4 regions of the Nonomuraea insulae genome follow, and region 4 is predicted to be linked to each of the others. Evidence: riboswitches for the same ligand, from Rfam matches in the RefSeq annotation. Region 4 holds a riboswitch; each other region holds the start of a gene.

Region 1 (4,155 bases), on a different contig from region 4:
CGAACGCATGATCACCCATGGCGCCGAGGTGGTCGTGCCGATCGAGAACCGGGACTACGGCAAGCGCTCGGGCCGCATCCGTGACCCGTTCGGCCACCTGTGGATCATCACCGGCGAGCTTCGCTGAACCGGCCTCCGCCGCCGTCCAATGCGACGTGGCGGTTCTTCGCCTTCGGGGGGCAGGCGATCGGCGCCCTCCCCGGCGGTGCGGCAGGGGCCGCTCTCGGATTTCGGGCGACCCTGGTCGTGAGCTCCGGCCTGATGCTCGCCGGCACCGCCGTGGCCCTGGTCTCTCCGGTACGCGTGTTACGCGACCTGGCGGACGCCCAGCGGCGGATCTAGCCGGTCTTCTCCGCGGCGGCCTTGGCGGCGTCGGAGAGCAGGCGGGCGCGGTGCTCGGGTGAGATCCACCTTCGGTTGACCAGCAGGGCGTGGATCCGCGTGGTGTTGGTGACGTCCGTCATTCCGCCGTGCCGCTACCACCCAGGAAGCAGGGAACGCTCAAGCAGCGTGGCGGCCCAGGGCGCGCAGCTGCTCCGGGCTCAGCACGGAGACGTTCTGGTCGAGGGGGGCGTCGGTGTACTGGTGGATGGCCCAGGACTTCCAGTCCGCGGGCGGGGTCACCGTGCCCTTGCCCACGCCGTAGCGGGCGACCCACAGGGGGTATTCGGCCAGGCCCTTGCCGTAGGTGTTGGCGAAGTTCCAGCCGCTGTAGAACATCGGGACGATCCCGGTCTTGGCCTTCACGTGCGACAGCCACGCCTTGGCCCAGGCGTTGACCTCGTCGACGGACTGGCCGTCGGCCGTCTCCAGGTCCAGGACCAGCAGGTCGCCGGGCTTGGCGGGCTGCGCGTTCACCACGGAGAGGAAGTGGTCGGCCTCGGCGATGGGGTCGTTGCCGGGGCGGCCGTAGTGGTAGGCCCCGCGCACGATGCCCTTGTCGCCCAGCTCACGCCAGTGCCTGGCGAAGGAGGAGTCGCGGTAGTCGGTGCCCTCGGTGGCCTTGATGATGCCGAACTGGGCCGAGCTGGCGCTCCAGTCGTACAGCGGCTCGTAGTGGGAGATGTCCAGGCCGTACGTGAGCGCTCCGGCCTCCTGCCGGGTGCCGTGCGGCGCGCCGTGGTCGGTGGTCCAGGCGGACGCCGTGCCGGTGACCGCGGTGATTCCGGCCAGGAGAGCGCCGGCGACGGCCAGGCTCAAGCGCTTGGAGTTCTTGGTGTTGAGCATGAGGGTGTTGACTCCTTGCTTGGTCTGGATCACCCCAAGGGACGATTGGTGAAAGACGGCATCGACAATGGGTACGCCGCTACGGATAAAGGTACGTATTTCCCTAAAGAGCGGCAAAGGTGATGTAGGGGATAGAGGCTCACATAAGCCTGAAATGCCGACCAGACCGGGGATTCACCGCCGGGTAAATCTTCTTTGTCAGAAATGTACGGCGTCCCCGTTGAGGTAGCGCCCGGGCGACGTGCCGACGGTTCGCCGGAAGGCGGCCAGGAAAGCGCTCGGAGTCGCGTATCCCACGGCGTGCGCGGTTTCCGACACCGGGCGGCCCTCGGCGAGCAGCGGCAGGGCGGCGCGCAGCCGCGTGTGGGTGCGCCAGCGGTCGAAGCTCATGCCCGTGTCGCGGACGAACAGCCGGGTCAGCGTGCGCCGGCTCACCCCGATGGAGCGGGCGTGGGCGTCGAGACTCCGTGGGTCCGCGGGGTCGGCGAGCAGGGCGTCGGCCACGGCGCGCACGCGTTCGTCCACGGGTTCTGGAACGTCGATCGGCAGGGTGGGCAAGGGGTGCAGCAGGTCCAGCACCACCGCCTCGGCGCGCAGGCGCGCGTCATCGGCGAGGTCCTCGCGGGCGAGGTGGCCGATCAGATGGGCCAGCAGTCCGTCCACGCCGACCGCGGTGGGCTCCGCCCAGTTCAGGGCGCACCGCTCCGGATCGAGGTAGAGGCTGCACAACACCGCGTCGCGGGTCGCCCCGGTCTGGTGGACGACCCCCGCAGGCAACCACAGGGCCCTGCTGGGCGGCAGGATCCAGTACGAGTCGGCGACGGCGACGCCGAGCACGCCGCTGCGCGTCCACGCCAGTTGGTGATGGGTGTGGCTGTGCGGGGAGATCCACTGCCCTGATTCCAGCGGGAAGTGCCCGACGACGATCACCCCTGCGGAGGCCGGGGGCGCGGTGTCGACGGCCTCGATCATGGACTTCCGCATGCCGTTCAGGGTATGTCCTCAGCGCGACACACCCGTGTCGCATCGCGAATCATGGCCGGCGTGCTGCGAATCCCGCCCGGAGCAGGTAAAGAATTTTGCCGCGATCCCCTTTGGCGTGGGGGTTTCTGTTGCCCCTTCCAGGGGATGGCTTGCATCTTTCTATGCGCTTCGCTTACGTTCGAGGACTTGAGGCGTGCTTCATGACGCCTGCATATTGCCGAGACCCGCGTCTGTGAACGCGGCCGCCTAATTCGCGATCTCGCGGAGCCGGGGACCCACTTTTCTCCGGGGTGAATCGGTGCGCCTGGATCGGGCGCCCTGTAGAGCACTTCCACGCTCGAACCCGTCAGCTAACCCGGTAGGCGCATGGAAGCAAGGAGCAATTCCCGTAATGCCTAAGTACAGCTTCACCCATGCCCTGATGCCCGGAAAACTGGCCCGGTTCGCCGTCGGGATGAGCGTGGCGGCCGGTGCCGCTCTCGCCGCCACCCCGGCCTTCGCCGCCGATCACGACGTCCAGAAGCCGGCGCATCAGGTGAGCGCGCAGTCTGTGCTGAAGATCGCCGAGTCGCAGATCGGTGTGTCGGAGAACGCCGCCGGCGGCGGCACTCCGTTCCACAGCTGGTACATGTCCTCGCCCCGCGCGCAGGAGACCATCGCCCGCGACGGCGGCACCCTGCGGACCTACGCCAACGCCCCGTGGTGCGCCATGTTCGTCTCCTGGGTCGGCGAGAAGGCCGGCGCCCGTCCCACCGTCGGCTGGGACGCCTACACCGTTACCTACGCCAAGTGGTTCCAGGCCAACCATCGTTGGGGCACGCTCGCCAAGCCCGGCGCCGTGGTCTTCTACGACTGGAATGGCAAGAGCACCACGGGCATCGACCACGTGGGCCTGGTGAAGCAGGACAACGGCAACGGCACGATCACCACGATCGAGGGCAACACCGGAAACGGCAAGGTCGAGCAGCGGGTCCGGCCGAAGTCCCAGGTCGTGGGCTACGGATACCCCGACTACAGGGCTTGATCGCAGAAGAGCTCCTTGCCATGTGCGATGGTCAAGGGAGAACGGGTGGCGCAGGAGAGATTCCTGCGCCACCCGTTGCTTTGTGTCGGCATGACCTGCGACCAAGCTCGGCTGCGACCGCGGTCGCATGGCGGGCACGGGGTCAGGAGACGGGTTCGATCCATACGTTGCGGAAACGGGGGTTCTCGCCGGGATCGCCGTGGTCCTGGAGGCGGATCCCGCCCGACGCCGAGCTCTCCGGGATGTGGTCGCCGGTGCCGCCGTCGATGGCCACGTCGTCGTGTACCACCACGCCGTTCCAGACGACCGTCACCCGCGCGTCGTCGGTCTTGACGCCCGCGCTGGTGTAGCGGGCCGCGCGGAAGGTGATCTCGTAGGTCTGCCACGTCCCTGAGGCGGTGGCCATGTTGCGGTCGGGCGCGCGTTTGGAGTAGATCGAGCCCGCCTCGTTGGCGGCCGGCGTGGTGTCGCCGTACGACTCGAGGACCTGCACCTCGTAGCGTTCCTGGAGGAAGATGCCGCTGTTGCCGCGCTGCTGCCCGGTCACCTCCGGCGGGTAGTCCGGCTCGTACCACTCGGCGTGCAGCTTGAAGTCGCCGAACGTGCGCCGGGTGCGGATGTCGCCGCCGTAGGACTCCATGGAGCCGTTCGCGATCGGCCAGGTCGCCGCTCCGCCTGCCCGTCTCTCCCATGCCGCCAGGCCGGTCCCGTCGAAGAGCGTGATCCGCTCCGCCTTCGACACGGTGATGTGGTCGAGGCCGAGTTGTCCCGCGTCGCCGGAGTCGTACCTGTAGGCGATGGTGTTCGCGCCCCGCTTCAGGTCGAGGGCCTCGGTCTGGACGGCCCAGTCGCCGGAGGCGGCCAGCCGCACCTGCCTGACCTTGGTCCCGTTGACGTACACGCTCACCGACGTGCCGGTG
Region 2 (4,155 bases), on a different contig from region 4:
TGCCCGCCCACCTGGACGGCCTTGATGCCCAGCACCATCTTCCCGACCGTCTGGCCCTTCATCTTGTGAAGGATGAAGTCGTAGACGACGTAGATGATGGTCGCCAAGACCGAGACGGCCACGTAGTACAGCAGGGCGAAGGTGAGGCCGGTGGTGAGCCCCGTGATCGAGCTGTACGAGGGGTACAGCGGGGTGAGGATGAGCTGGACCACGACCAGCACGATGCCGAAGATGACGCCGTCGATGATCCTGGCCACCAGTCGCTGCCACCACTCCGCCAGCGGAGCCGGAGCCCCGGGCGGCTGGACGCCGACCGGCTGGCCGTAGGGCTGCCCGTAGCCGGGCTGGCCGTAGCCGCCCTGCGCGTACTGCTGCGGCTGCTGACCGTAGCCGGGCTGCCCGCCGTACTGCTGCTGCTGCGGGTCGGCGTACTGCTGCTGAGCGTAGCCCTGCTGGCCGTAGTCCTGCTGGCCGTAGCCGGGCTGGGACTGCTGCTGCTGGCCGTAGTCCTGCTGCTGGCCGTAGCCGGGCTGCTGCCCGTAGTCCTGCTGCTGCCCGTACTGAGGCTGCTGGCCGTAGCCGGGCTGCGACTGGGGCTGCTGCCCATATGGGGCCTGCTGGCCGGACTGCGGCTGCTGGCCGTAGCCCTGCTGCTGCCCGTAGTCCTGCTGCTGGCCGTAGCCGGGCTGCTGGCCGTAGTCCTGCTGGCCGTAACCAGGCTGGGACTGCTGCTGCTGGCCGTAGCCGGGCTGCTGGCCGTAGTCCTGCTGGCCGTAACCGGGCTGGGACTGCTGCTGCTGCTGCCCGTATTGAGGCTGCTGGCCGGACTGCGGCTGCTGACCGTAGCCCTGCTGCTGCCCGTATTGAGGTTGCTGGCCGGACTGCGGTTGCTGACCGTAGCCCTGCTGCTGACCGTACTGGGCCTGCTGGCCGTAGTCCGGCTGGGACTGCTGCTGCTGGCCGTAGCCCTGCTGCTGGCCATAGTCCTGCTGGCCGTAACCGGGCTGGGGCTGCTGCTGCCCATACTGGGGCTGTTGCTGGCCGTAGCCCTGCTGCTGTTGTTGTTGTCCGTACTGGGGCTGCTGCCCGTAGGCGTCGTCCGCCCGGTAGCCGACCACAGTGACGTCGGGGTCGGGCTCGCCGGGGTGGCGGCCCGTGTTCTGCTGCTGCCCGTAGGGGGTGCCAGGCGCAGAATTCTCGCCGGAATCGTCCTGTGGGTACGGCGGCTGTCCGGTGCTCACCGTGTCACCTCGCTCCAAGTGCGCATGTGGCACGTGTCAGGACACATGCCTGTGCTGCCCAACGTATCGACATAGGTATCAACAATCACCTTTCCAACTGGTCAAGGTCTGCGTCACCCGATGTCAGATGGAGCAGCATGCGGGTGTTGCCCAGGGTGTTCGGTTTGACGTGTTCCAGGTCGAGGAACTCCGCCACACCCTCGTCGTACGAGGCCAGCAGTTCGGCGTACACCTCGGGTGAGACCGGAGTGCCCTGAATCGGGCGAAAGCCATGTCTCGCGAAGAAGTCGACCTCAAAAGTCAGACAGAATACACGTTGCAGACCTAGATCTTTTGCGTGCTGTATCAACGCAGAGACGATCCGATGGCCGACGCCCATCCCCCGGCACTCGGGATCCACGGCCACGGTGCGAACCTCCGCGAGGTCCTCCCACAGCACGTGGAGCGCGCCGCAGCCGACGACCTGCCCTCCCCGCTCGGCCACCCAGAATTCCTGTACGTCCTCGTACAGCGTGACCGTGGCCTTCTTCAGAAGCCGCGGCCCCGCGCCCGCGTAGGTGTCCACCAGAGCCCTGACCAAGCGCACGTCAGGCGTGCGGGCACGCCTGACCACGACCGCGCTCTCGGGCGCGGTCTCGGACGCTGTCAGTTCGGCCACCTGCTCCATGGCTCTCCAGAGTACAGATGTCATTACGGCTCAGACCTAACTCCCATGTCTCGGCCCATCCTGTTACATGTGTTGGTCATATGGGCGCGTGCCTGCATGCCCTGGCCGGGTTGGGGTGAGGGCGACGGCAAAGAGGACATAAAGTCTGTTCTGCACGAGTGTGCACGAGATCACCTTGTGACCCTTCGGTTGTGAAACCTCTACAGACTCGGCAGTTCTGGTTGAGCACGAACCTGGAGTGCATTAGTGTCCTGCGACGATGTTCCCTGCGTGTCGCCCCCGTATCGGCGCGCGAGGAACACGCCCAATCCCCGCGAGGGGAGCCGGGGACCCGCCGGTGACGTCCTCCAGCGTCACCAATGGGGTGAATCCGAGCGTTCGGTAGGGCTGCTCCGGCCCGAACCCGTCAGCTAACCCGGTAGGCGTCTATGAGAGGAGCTGGTTGGTGAAGCGCACGCTCAACGGTGGGGGGAAGACGGCGGGCAAGAACGCCCGCCCTCCGGAACGGGCCAGGCGACCACATCGGTTCGGTGTGGTGAGTCTCACAATCGCCGCATTCCTGATCGCCATCCCCGTCGGCTCGGCGTCGGCTGACCCCAAACCCTCGCTCCAGGCCCTGGCCAAGCAGGTCAACAAGATGCACACGGAGATCGAGACGCTGACCGAGCAGTACAACGGCCAGCGGGAGAAGCTCAAGACCGCCAAGAAGTCCGCCGAGGCCGCGGAGAAGACGTTGTCGACCAGCGAGGCCGACCTGGCGGCCAAGCGCGCCAAGGCCGCCATGCTCGCCGAGAACGCCTACATGACCGGCGGCCTGGGCAAGGCGCTGGCGTTCACCACCTCCCAGGACCCCGACACCTTCCTCGACCGCGCCGCCACCACCTACATCCTCGAGCAGCAGCAGGGCGAGGAGGTCAACCAGGTCACCAAGGCCAGGGAGGCCGCCGAGCGCGCCAAGTCCGGGGCCAAGACGCGTATCGAGGAGGTCCAGAAGCTCGTCAGCGAGCTCGAGACCAAGCGCAGTAAGATCACCAACCTGGTGACCAGGGTGGAGAGCAACCTGTTCAAGCGGGCGCTGGGCGAGGCCGGACAGGCCGGCACGCGGGCGCAGCGCGTCAACCTGCCGATCATCGGCGGCGGCAAGGCGGCGCAGGCGGCCCGGTGGGCGCTCACACAGCAGCTCAAGCCGTATGTCTGGGGCGCCTCAGGCCCCAGCACCTACGACTGCTCAGGGCTGGTCATGGCGGCCTACCAGAAGGTGGGCATCTCCCTGCCGCACTACACCGGCAGCCAGTGGACCGCGGGCAGGCACATCTCACGCTCCGAGCTGCGGCCGGGCGACCTGGTGTTCTTCTACGGCGACCTGCACCACGTGGGCATCTACCTCGGCGGGGGCATGATGGTGCACGCGCCGCAGACCGGTGACGTGGTACGGATCGCCTCACTCGACCGGCGGCCGTTCGCCGGCGCGGTGCGCATAGCCGACTGAGCCGACTGAGCCGACTGAGCCGGCCACAACCGACTGAGCCGGCCGAGCCGACCTGCCATCACATTTCCCCGTGGCCGCCCGCCGCTAGATCAACTGGCGGCGGGCCGCCCACGCCACGGCCTCGATCGCCGTGGCCACACCGATGCGGTCGCAGATGCCCCGCAACCTCCGGCGCACGGTACGACCGCTGATATCCAGACGTCTGCCCACTCGATCTACTGTGACCCCCTTGGCAAGCTCCGCCAATAACGCGACGTCCGCATGGCTCAGCTCAACACCTTCAGTGAGCACATCCATCGGGAGCCCTCCCCCCCAACAGCAACCTTTGACCTCACAACCGGGCCAAAGTCGCTCCTCGCAGACGGTAAACGCATCCTGGAAAGGTCGTCAAGCACGATAATCGCCACGCTTGACGAATGCTATTGACATGATCCGATATATATGGCGTACTGCCGATATGTCAGAACCGATCACTTCGCGATGAGCGACCTCGTCGAGCCTTCCGAGTCGCTGGATCCGGCATCAATGAGCGCAGTCGACGTTCTGGGTTTTGATCCGTTCGACGGCGAATTTCTGCATGATCCTTATTCCCGTTACCGCGAGATGAGCGCACGTGGCGCTCTCTTCCGTACGCGTGGAGGACTGCTCGTCGCCACCACTCACGCGCTCTGTACGACGCTGCTCCGCGAGCCGCGCTTCGGCCGCGACTACGACCCGTGGAGCGACGGAGGCACAGGTCAGGCCGCTGTGTCGTTCCT
Region 3 (4,155 bases), on a different contig from region 4:
CCTGGCCGGACCCGGCGCGAATGTCGGGCTGCTGCGACTGGAGGGCAGGAAGACGGCCGCCGGAGTGGCCGCCGTCGCAGCACGCAAACACTGAACCCCATCCCAGGCTGAAAGGGAGGAAGAACATGGCAGGAATGGACGTCTCTCTCAAGGAGATGATGGGCGTCGACGGCGCTATCGGAGCCGCGATCGTCGATCACGGCAGCGGCATGGCGCTGGGCACGCTCGGCGGCTCCAAGGACCTGGACCTGCAGGTCGCCGCGGCCGGCAACACGGAGGTCGTCAAGGCCAAGCTCCGCACGATGGACTCGCTGGGCCTCAAGGACAGCATCGAGGACATCCTGATCACGCTGGGCGGCCAGTACCACATCATCCGCCCGATCACGGGGCGCGGCGGCAAGGGGCTGTTCCTCTACCTCGCGCTCGACCGCGGGCGCGCCAACCTGGCACTGGCCCGTCACCAGCTCCGGGGCATCGAGGAGAAGCTGGAGGTCTGACGACGAGAAGCTGGAGGTCTGACGACCGCGGCCCGCGCCCACCGGCGCGGGCCACCGCCCGTCAGACGGAGGTCAGCTTGCTGATCTCGGCGACGAAGTCGGGCCACAGCGCCTGCGGCAGGTCGTGCCCCATCCCCGGGTACGTCACCAGCCGCGCTCCCGGGATGGCCGCCGCCGTCGCCCGGCCGCCCGCCAGCGGGACGAGCGGGTCCGCCTCGCCGTGCAGGACCAGCGTGGGCACCCGTACTGCGGCCAGCCGTTCCGTACGGTCCCCCGAGGCCGAGATGGCGGCCAGTTGCCGCGCCGTGCCAGCCGGGTCGAAGCAGCGGTCGTAGGCCAGCCCGGCCCTCTCGGCGATCTTCTCCCGGTCCAGCTCGTAACCGGGCGAGCCGATGGTCGACCAGGTGAGCACAGCCTGGGCCAGCACGGCCTCGCGGTCCGTGGCGGGCCGGCTCATCAGGACGGCGGAGGCGGCCTGCGTGGGCGGGGCGATGGCGGGGCCGGGCGTGGACATGATCGAGGTCAGGGTCAGCACCCGCTCGGGATGCCGGATGGCCAGCGTCTGGGCGATCATCCCGCCCATCGAGGCCCCCACGATGTGGGCGGCCGGCCAGCCGAGGGCGTCCATGAGGCCGGCGGTGTCGTCGGCCAGGTCGTCCAGGAGGTAGGGCGCGGGCGACCCCATCGCGGGGACACCGTGGTCGTGGAAGTGCGTGGACAGGCCCGCGTCGCGGTTGTCGAACCGTACGACGTGGTGTCCCTGCTCCGCCAGGAGCCGGCAGAACCCTTCGTCCCATTGGATGAGCTGGGCGCCGAGCCCCATGACGAGGAGCAGGGGTCGTCCTGTGGGTGAGCCGAAGCTCTCGTACGCGATGTCGATGCCGTTCGCGGCTGCGCGGATGGTCACGACGACCAGAATGACATTCTGGTCGCGGCTTCGTAAAGTCAGCGCTTGATCAGCGTGCGGATCCACGAACTGCCGAGCACCGCTCCGCCGCCCGCCACGACCAGGGCGCCGGCCGCCAGGGTGCCGCCCACGACGTTGGACGGCTCCTCGCCCCCGGGAGCGGGGACCGACTTGCCGCCCTGCGACTCGTCGCCGGCCGACGGCGGGGTGGCCGGGTTGCGGTCCCGCTCGGACCAGGCGCCGGTGGAGAAGGCGACCGGGTAGTTCTTCTTGCCCACGCCGTCGCCCCACTTGGTGATGACGTAGTCGAGGTCGATGTGGCCCTCGCCGCCGTTGCCGTCCACGCCCAGCGTGTCGGAGTTGAAGGTGCCGCCGGTCAGCGCGGCGAACGTCTTGGCGTCGAGGTCGAGCATCACACCGCGGCTGGACGGATCGCCGGGCCCACGGTCACCTACGAAGAAGGGCATCTTCTTGCCCTTGTAGAGCACGTAGCCCTCGGTCATGAGCGGCCAGCTCGGGCTGGCGGCCAGCCCCTTCTGCATGGGCTTGCCACTGGCGGGCAGGCCGGTGTCACCGGCGCGGCCGGAGGCGTCGTCCCAGAAGTACGAGGCCGTGGTGGAGCCCTTGAGCAGGATCTTCTCGTCCGTGCCGGTGGCGGCGTGAGCGGCCGGGCCGGCGATGGTCAGCGTGCCGATGGCGGTTGCGGTGAGGAGGGTGAGGGAACGCAGGCCAAAACGGGCAGACATGAAAAGGTAAACCCTTCGCGAGGGGACAGGGAGGTTGCGCTTCGCGGGGGCGAATGCGTAGCGGGGCTGAGACCTGACGTCGCTACGTGGAGCGCAAAATACGAGCCTTGGTGAAGGGGGCCGCTCAGGAGGCGGCGGCCGGCACGGCGCTGTCTGGGGGTACGACGCAGTGGTGCATGGGGTGAAACGTCCTCTCCATCACGCCTACCGGGTTAGCTGACGGGTTCGGGCGTGGAGACTGCCCTACCGGCACGCGGCCGGATTCACCCCAGAAAGTGGTTCCCCGGTTCCCGAGGGGGGTCGGGATTCGGCGCCAGCCGGTCGTCCATCTTGGGTAAGGACTGGGTCACCGGCTGGTAATGGCGATTACTGTACTACCGAATCGGACATACGCAAACGATTCGCCACGAATCGGGCGAAGATCTACCTACGACGGCAAAGAGAAAGGGGGCACGGCACGCCGTACCCCCTCGGAATTCCAGCCTTCAGCCGCCGCTCTTGCGCCTGAACGATCTTTTACTCGCGGCCGGACCGTGCGCCCCGTGGATCTTCGATGGGTCACCGCCCCTGCCACCCGCGCCCGAGTCGGCAGCCTGGTTGCGCTTGCGCTCCAGTGCCTCACGGAACTTGCGCTTCATCTCGTCCTCGGGAGTTTCGCTGACTTCCGGCTCCGGTGTTTCCGCCATGAGGACCTCCATGGTGTTGGGGACAATCACAGCTTCGCATGATGCCGCTTACGACGCGAAACCGGCCTCAATCTTGCTCTGAGAAACACGGGGTGTGTCCAGTCGCCTGTTGGGCATGGCAACCAGCGCGATCAGGGCGATCACCGCCCCCGCCACTCCCAGCGACGGGATGACCACGGCCGCGGCGGAGGCGTGCGCGGCGGGCGGTCCGCTCACGCCCGCCTCGGCGCCGTAGAGGGTGCCGCCGACGGCCAGCGCCACGGAGCCGCCGATCTGGCGGAAGAAGGTCAGGTTCGCCGAGGCCGTGCCGATGTACTGCGGCTCGACGGACTGCTGCGAGGCCACCGTCAGCCCGGACATCATCGGGCCCATCCCCAGCCCCAGCGGCACCATCCACAACACCAGCGTCAGCGTGCCGGTCTCGACCGTCAGGCCGAGGCACAGCAGCGCGCCCAGGATCAGCAGGAACGGGGCGGCGACCAGCCACGGCTTGTACATCTTGCTCCTGGACATCAGTGTGCCCATCAGCACGCTGCCCACCACCATGCCCAGCATCATCGGGTAGATCCTCAGCCCCGACTCGGTGGCGCTGACACCCAGCGCCTCCTGGAAGTAGCGCGGCAGGAAGACGACTCCGGCGTACATGCAGAACGCGGTGAAGAACGAGGTCACGTTCACGAGCGTGTACGTACGGTTGGCGAACAGCCCCATCGGCATGATCGGGTCGTCCGCCCGCCGCTCCACCACCACGAACACCGCCAGCAGCACCAGCGCGAGCAGGATCGGCCCGGCCACGGCGGCGTCGGTCCACGTGTGGCCGTCCAGGCCCTTCGACGTCAACCCCAGCAGCAACGTGCTGATGGCCACGGTGAACACCGCGATGCCCGCGTAGTCGGGCCGCCCGCCGCCCACTCCCGGTCGCCTCGGCAACCGCAGCACGACGATCGCGATCAGCCCGATGCCGAGCGGCACGTTCACGTAGAACGCCCAGCGCCAGCTCGCGTGGTCGGTGAACAACCCACCCAGGAACGGCCCCGCCAGGTACGTCAGCCCCATCACCCCGCCGATCGCCCCCTGCACCCGGGAGCCTCGCTCCCCCGGCGGGAACATCTCCATCACCAGCGCCAGTGACAGCGGCAGCAGCGCGCCCGCGCCCAGCCCCTGAAGGGCGCGGAAGGCGATGAGCTGCACCATGTCCTGCGCCACCCCGCACAACGCCGAGCCCGCCACGAACACGATCATCCCGGTGAGCAGCAACGGCTTCCTGCCGTGCTGGTCGGACAGCCTGCCGTAGAGCGGCACGGTCACCGTGGAGGTGA
Region 4 (4,155 bases):
GGCGGCCGTGCCGCACGCGAACACCTCCGTGAGCTCCCCCGACTCGCAGCCGGCCTGCCACTCGTCCACCGTGATGAGCCGCTCCTCGGTCTCCAGGCCCAGGTCACCGGCCAGTTCGAGGATGGACTCCCTGGTGATGCCGGGCAGCAGGGTGCCGGTGAGCGCCGGGGTGACGAGCTTGTCGCCGAAGACGAAGAACAGGTTCATCCCGCCCATCTCCTCGACGTAGCGGTGCTCGTGGGCGTCCAGCCACACCACCTGGTCGCAGCCGTGCTCCACGGCCTGCCGCTGCGCGACGAACGCCGCGGCGTAGTTGCCGCCGCACTTGGCGAAGCCGGTGCCGCCGGGGGCGGCGCGGGTGTACTCGGTGGACAACCAGACGGAGACGGGCTTGATGCCGCCGGTGAAGTAGGAGGCCGCCGGCGAGGCGATGACCATGTATCTGTACGACTTCGACGGGTAGTTGACGCCCAGCCCCGCCTGAGTGGCGATCATGAAGGGCCGCAGGTAGAGGCTGTGCCCCTCGGTGGTGGGCACCCAGTCCTTGTCGGTCTCGACGAGGATCTCGAGCGAGTCGACGAACGTCTCCTCGGGCAGTTCGGGCATGGCCATGCGCAGGGCCGAGCGGTTGAAGCGGGCGGCGTTCGCGTACGGGCGGAACGTCACGATCGAGCCGCTGGCCTGGCGATAGGCCTTCAGGCCCTCGAACAGCTCCTGCGCGTAGTGGAAGACCGAGGTGGCGGGGTCGAGCGAGAGCGGCCCGTACGGCGTGAGCCTGGCGTCGTGCCAGCCCTGGCCCTCGGTGTAGTCGATCGAGATCATGTGATCCGTGAAGGTCTGCCCGAAACCGGGGTTCGCCAGTACCTGCTCCCGCTCGGCCGCGGTGCGAGCGTGGTCGGATAGCTGCACGTCGAAGCTGAGCTTCTGAGCGATGGTCATGACGGCGGTCCTTCTCTCTGCGATCTACCGAAATCTACCGGAACCTGTCCAGTGCTCGCGGATTCGCGAACCTGTGGCAGCGCCCAGCGAGGGCAGTCCGTACTTCCTATTGTCTCGCCATATGGGATGGCAAGCGGTCAATGGGGGGATAAGTCCGCCTGGACGCGAAAAAGCGCCTGACAGTCCTCCTCGGACCGCCAGACGCTTCCGGGCTAGGCGGTCCTAGCCGGCTACTCGCGTGGTGATGTCGTCGCCGACCTGGCCGGTCGTGCGGGCGGAGAAACCGGCCAGGCGCTCCACGATGTCGTCGGCGACCGCCTGCTCGACCCTGGCCGACTCGGCGTGCAGGCCGAGGTGGTCGAGGAGCATGGCGACGGACAGGATGGTCGCGGTGGGGTCGGCCTTGCCCTGACCGGCGATGTCGGGGGCGCTGCCGTGCACCGGCTCGAACATGCTGGGCGCCGACCGCTCCGGGTTGATGTTGCCGCTGGCGGCCAGGCCGATGCCGCCGGCGATGGCGGCGCCGAGGTCGGTGATGATGTCGCCGAACAGGTTGTCGGTGACGACCACGTCGAAGCGCTCGGGCTGGCTGACGAAGTACATCGAGGCCGCGTCGATGTGGCAGTAGTCGGTGGTGACCTCGGGGTAGTCGGCGGCCACCTGGTCGACCGTGCGCTGCCACAGGTCGCCGGCGAAGGTGAGGACGTTCGTCTTGTGGACGAGGGTCAGCTTCTTGCGCGGGCGCGCCTTGGCCTTCTCGAACGCGTAGCGCACCACGCGCTCGACGCCGTAGGCGGTGTTGAGCGACTCCTGGGTGGCGATCTCGTGCGGCGTGCCGCGCCGCATGGCGCCGCCGGTGCCGGCGTAGAGGCCCTCGGTGCCCTCGCGGACGACGATCATGTCGATGTCCTCGGGCGAGGTGTCGGCCAGCGGGGTCTCGACCCCGGGGAACAGCTTGACGGGCCGCAGGTTCACGTAGTGGTCGAACGCGAACCGCAGCCGCAGCAGCAGGTCGCGCTCAAGGATGCCGGGCGGCACGCTGGGGTCGCCCACGGCGCCGAGCAGGATCGCGTCATAGCCGCGCAGCTCCTCCAGCACCGAGTCCGGCAGGGTCTCGCCGGTGCGGTGATAGCGTGCGGCGCCCAGATCGTAGTGTGTGGGCTCGATCTTCGTGCCTACTGCCTCCAGGACCTTGAGTCCTTCGGCGACGACCTCGGTGCCGATTCCATCCCCAGGGATGACGGCCAGGCGGATGTTACGCGACTCCATGGGCGGTACCTTACCGGCTCGTCTCGACTGACGAACACACCATCTCACCTCTCGGACGTCCGATTTTGTGGTGTTTGCGACCTTTTGACCGATTCGTTAGAGTCCATCGGGCCTAATCCACACAGCCGCTGTGTGGAGCCGGGGACCCACTTTTCCCTCTGGGGCGAATCGGCATCGCCGTAGGGCCGTCTTCCAGGCCCGAGCCCGTCAGCTAACCCGGCCGGCCGTATGGAAGGACAATGCTTTGTCGCGCATCGTTCTGTCTCGCATTGCCATAGCCCTGGCGGCCGGTGCCGCCGGGCTCATCCTGACCGGTCAGGCCGCGCAGGCCGCCACCGACGACGACACCACCACTCTCACCGGCGCCGAGATCAAGCGCCTCCAGGACAAGCAGACCCCCAAGCCCGCCTGGAAGGTCGCACTCCACTACGCCATGGACAAGCAGGGCACGCCGTACGTATGGGGCGGGGCCAGCAAGAGCGGCTACGACTGCTCGGGGCTCATGCTCAGGTCGTACGGGGCCGCGGGGATCGAACTGCCGCGAACCGCCAGCGAGCAGTACGGGGCGTTCTCCAGAAAGATCGCCTGGAACCACCTCAAGCCCGGCGACCTGGTGTTCTTCAGCGGCCTGGGCCACGTGGGGATGATCTCCAAGCCCGGTTACATGGTGAACGCGCCGCACACGGGCGACGTCGTGAAGGAGGAGAAGCTATCGAGCTGGCGGCGGCAGTCGTTCGTCGGCGCCGTCCGGCCGGACCCGAAGGGCGTACGCCAGTGGTCCAAGCACCTCAAGGAGGTCCGGGAGCCCGCGCCGACGACGCTCACGGCCACCCTCTGAGAGCACCGGGAGCGGCCCCGTCTCACGGCGGGGCCGCTCGTCCGGCGTCCGGAGTCCCTACCGGCCGGAGTCCCTACCGGCCGGAGTTCTGCGGGGCGCCGCCGTTGTCGCGGCGGTCCAGCGCTATCTGAACGGCCTCGGCGGCCTCGTCCTGGTGGTCTTCGGCACGGTTCATCTCGTACATGTGACTCATCTCATTTCGCGGGCACGTTCCAAGGAGGGAAGCCGGATCCCGGTCGCGAATCCGACCGGGCCTGATCTCGTGGTCCGGGTCACGGACCGGACGAAAGGGGGCTTACTGGCCGACACGTCGCCGCTCTCCGCGGCGGGTCGTCGACCTGCCCTAACAGGCCCCGCCGCGGCAGGTAATAAGTACGAGAACCTGGCGCATTACCGGTTACAGTACCTGAGAGAGCTGCTTGGATGTCCTACTATCTCGCATCCTGAGACGCAAAAGGGCCGCCACCCGGAACGGGTGACGGCCCTTCGCACGCGGCAGGTCAGTCCTCCAGGTCCACAGAACGGCCGCTCTCGGCGCCGATCTCGCCGCCGATCTGCTCGACCACGTCGGCGGGGATCGCCGAGTCGACGGTCAGCGCGATGAGCGCCTTGCCGCCCTTGGCGTCGCGGGCCACCTGCATCGAGGCGATGTTGATGCCGTGCTCGCCCAGCAGCCTGCCCACCACGCCGACGATGCCGGGGCGGTCGGCGTAGGTGAAGAAGCACAGGTGGGCCGTCGGCTCGATCTCCATCTCGTAGCCGTTGACCTCGACGATCTTGGTGATCTGGCGGGGCCCGGACAGCGTGCCGGAGACCGAGACCGTACGGCCGTCGGCCAGCACGCCGCGCACGGTCACCACGTTGCGCCAGTCGGGGCTCTCGGAGCTGGTCACCAGCTCGACCGTGATGCCGCGGTCCTTGGCCAGCAGCGGGGCGTTGACGTAGGTGACCTGCTCCTCGACCACGTCGGCGAACACGCCCTTGAGCGCGGCCAGCTCGATCACCCGCACGTCCTGGGCGGCGATCTCGCCGCGCACCTCGATGTCGAGCTTGGTGGCCACCTCGCCGGACAGCGCCGTGAAGACCCGGCCGAGCTTCTCAGCCAGCGG

The links. Region 4 has a riboswitch for cyclic di-AMP ahead of ACFPZ3_RS40790 (C40 family peptidase). Riboswitches for the same ligand answer to the same signal wherever they lie in the genome.
Region 1: linked by a shared signal. The riboswitch ahead of ACFPZ3_RS24990 (CHAP domain-containing protein) and the one ahead of ACFPZ3_RS40790 (C40 family peptidase) in region 4 are both predicted to bind cyclic di-AMP.
Region 2: linked by a shared signal. The riboswitch ahead of ACFPZ3_RS03775 (C40 family peptidase) and the one ahead of ACFPZ3_RS40790 (C40 family peptidase) in region 4 are both predicted to bind cyclic di-AMP.
Region 3: linked by a shared signal. The riboswitch ahead of ACFPZ3_RS10985 (hypothetical protein) and the one ahead of ACFPZ3_RS40790 (C40 family peptidase) in region 4 are both predicted to bind cyclic di-AMP.

Annotation. Positions count from the first base shown of each region.
Region 1 covers NZ_JBHSPA010000027.1:590,480-594,634, forward strand. The annotation lists gene ACFPZ3_RS24970 (VOC family protein) at 1-127, shown strand, start outside; gene ACFPZ3_RS24975 (hypothetical protein) at 339-464, opposite strand; gene ACFPZ3_RS24980 (glycoside hydrolase family 25 protein) at 502-1,260, opposite strand; gene ACFPZ3_RS24985 (AraC family transcriptional regulator) at 1,426-2,211, opposite strand; cyclic di-AMP (ydaO/yuaA leader) riboswitch at 2,445-2,591, shown strand; gene ACFPZ3_RS24990 (CHAP domain-containing protein) at 2,603-3,235, shown strand; gene ACFPZ3_RS24995 (3-keto-alpha-glucoside-1,2-lyase-like domain-containing protein) at 3,378-4,155, opposite strand, start outside.
Region 2 covers NZ_JBHSPA010000006.1:213,903-218,057, forward strand. The annotation lists gene ACFPZ3_RS03765 (RDD family protein) at 1-1,241, opposite strand, end outside; gene ACFPZ3_RS03770 (amino-acid N-acetyltransferase) at 1,327-1,908, opposite strand; cyclic di-AMP (ydaO/yuaA leader) riboswitch at 2,200-2,348, shown strand; gene ACFPZ3_RS03775 (C40 family peptidase) at 2,354-3,397, shown strand; gene ACFPZ3_RS03780 (LuxR C-terminal-related transcriptional regulator) at 3,482-3,694, opposite strand; gene ACFPZ3_RS03785 (cytochrome P450) at 4,001-4,155, shown strand, end outside.
Region 3 covers NZ_JBHSPA010000014.1:136,671-140,825, forward strand. The annotation lists gene ACFPZ3_RS10970 (roadblock/LC7 domain-containing protein) at 1-94, shown strand, start outside; gene ACFPZ3_RS10975 (hypothetical protein) at 126-497, shown strand; gene ACFPZ3_RS10980 (alpha/beta fold hydrolase) at 559-1,404, opposite strand; gene ACFPZ3_RS10985 (hypothetical protein) at 1,443-2,150, opposite strand; cyclic di-AMP (ydaO/yuaA leader) riboswitch at 2,337-2,473, opposite strand; gene ACFPZ3_RS10990 (DUF5302 domain-containing protein) at 2,636-2,836, opposite strand; gene ACFPZ3_RS10995 (MDR family MFS transporter) at 2,885-4,155, opposite strand, start outside.
Region 4 covers NZ_JBHSPA010000052.1:185,086-189,240, forward strand. The annotation lists gene ACFPZ3_RS40780 (branched-chain amino acid aminotransferase) at 1-939, opposite strand, end outside; gene ACFPZ3_RS40785 (3-isopropylmalate dehydrogenase) at 1,162-2,208, opposite strand; cyclic di-AMP (ydaO/yuaA leader) riboswitch at 2,308-2,449, shown strand; gene ACFPZ3_RS40790 (C40 family peptidase) at 2,453-3,046, shown strand; gene serA (phosphoglycerate dehydrogenase) at 3,547-4,155, opposite strand, start outside.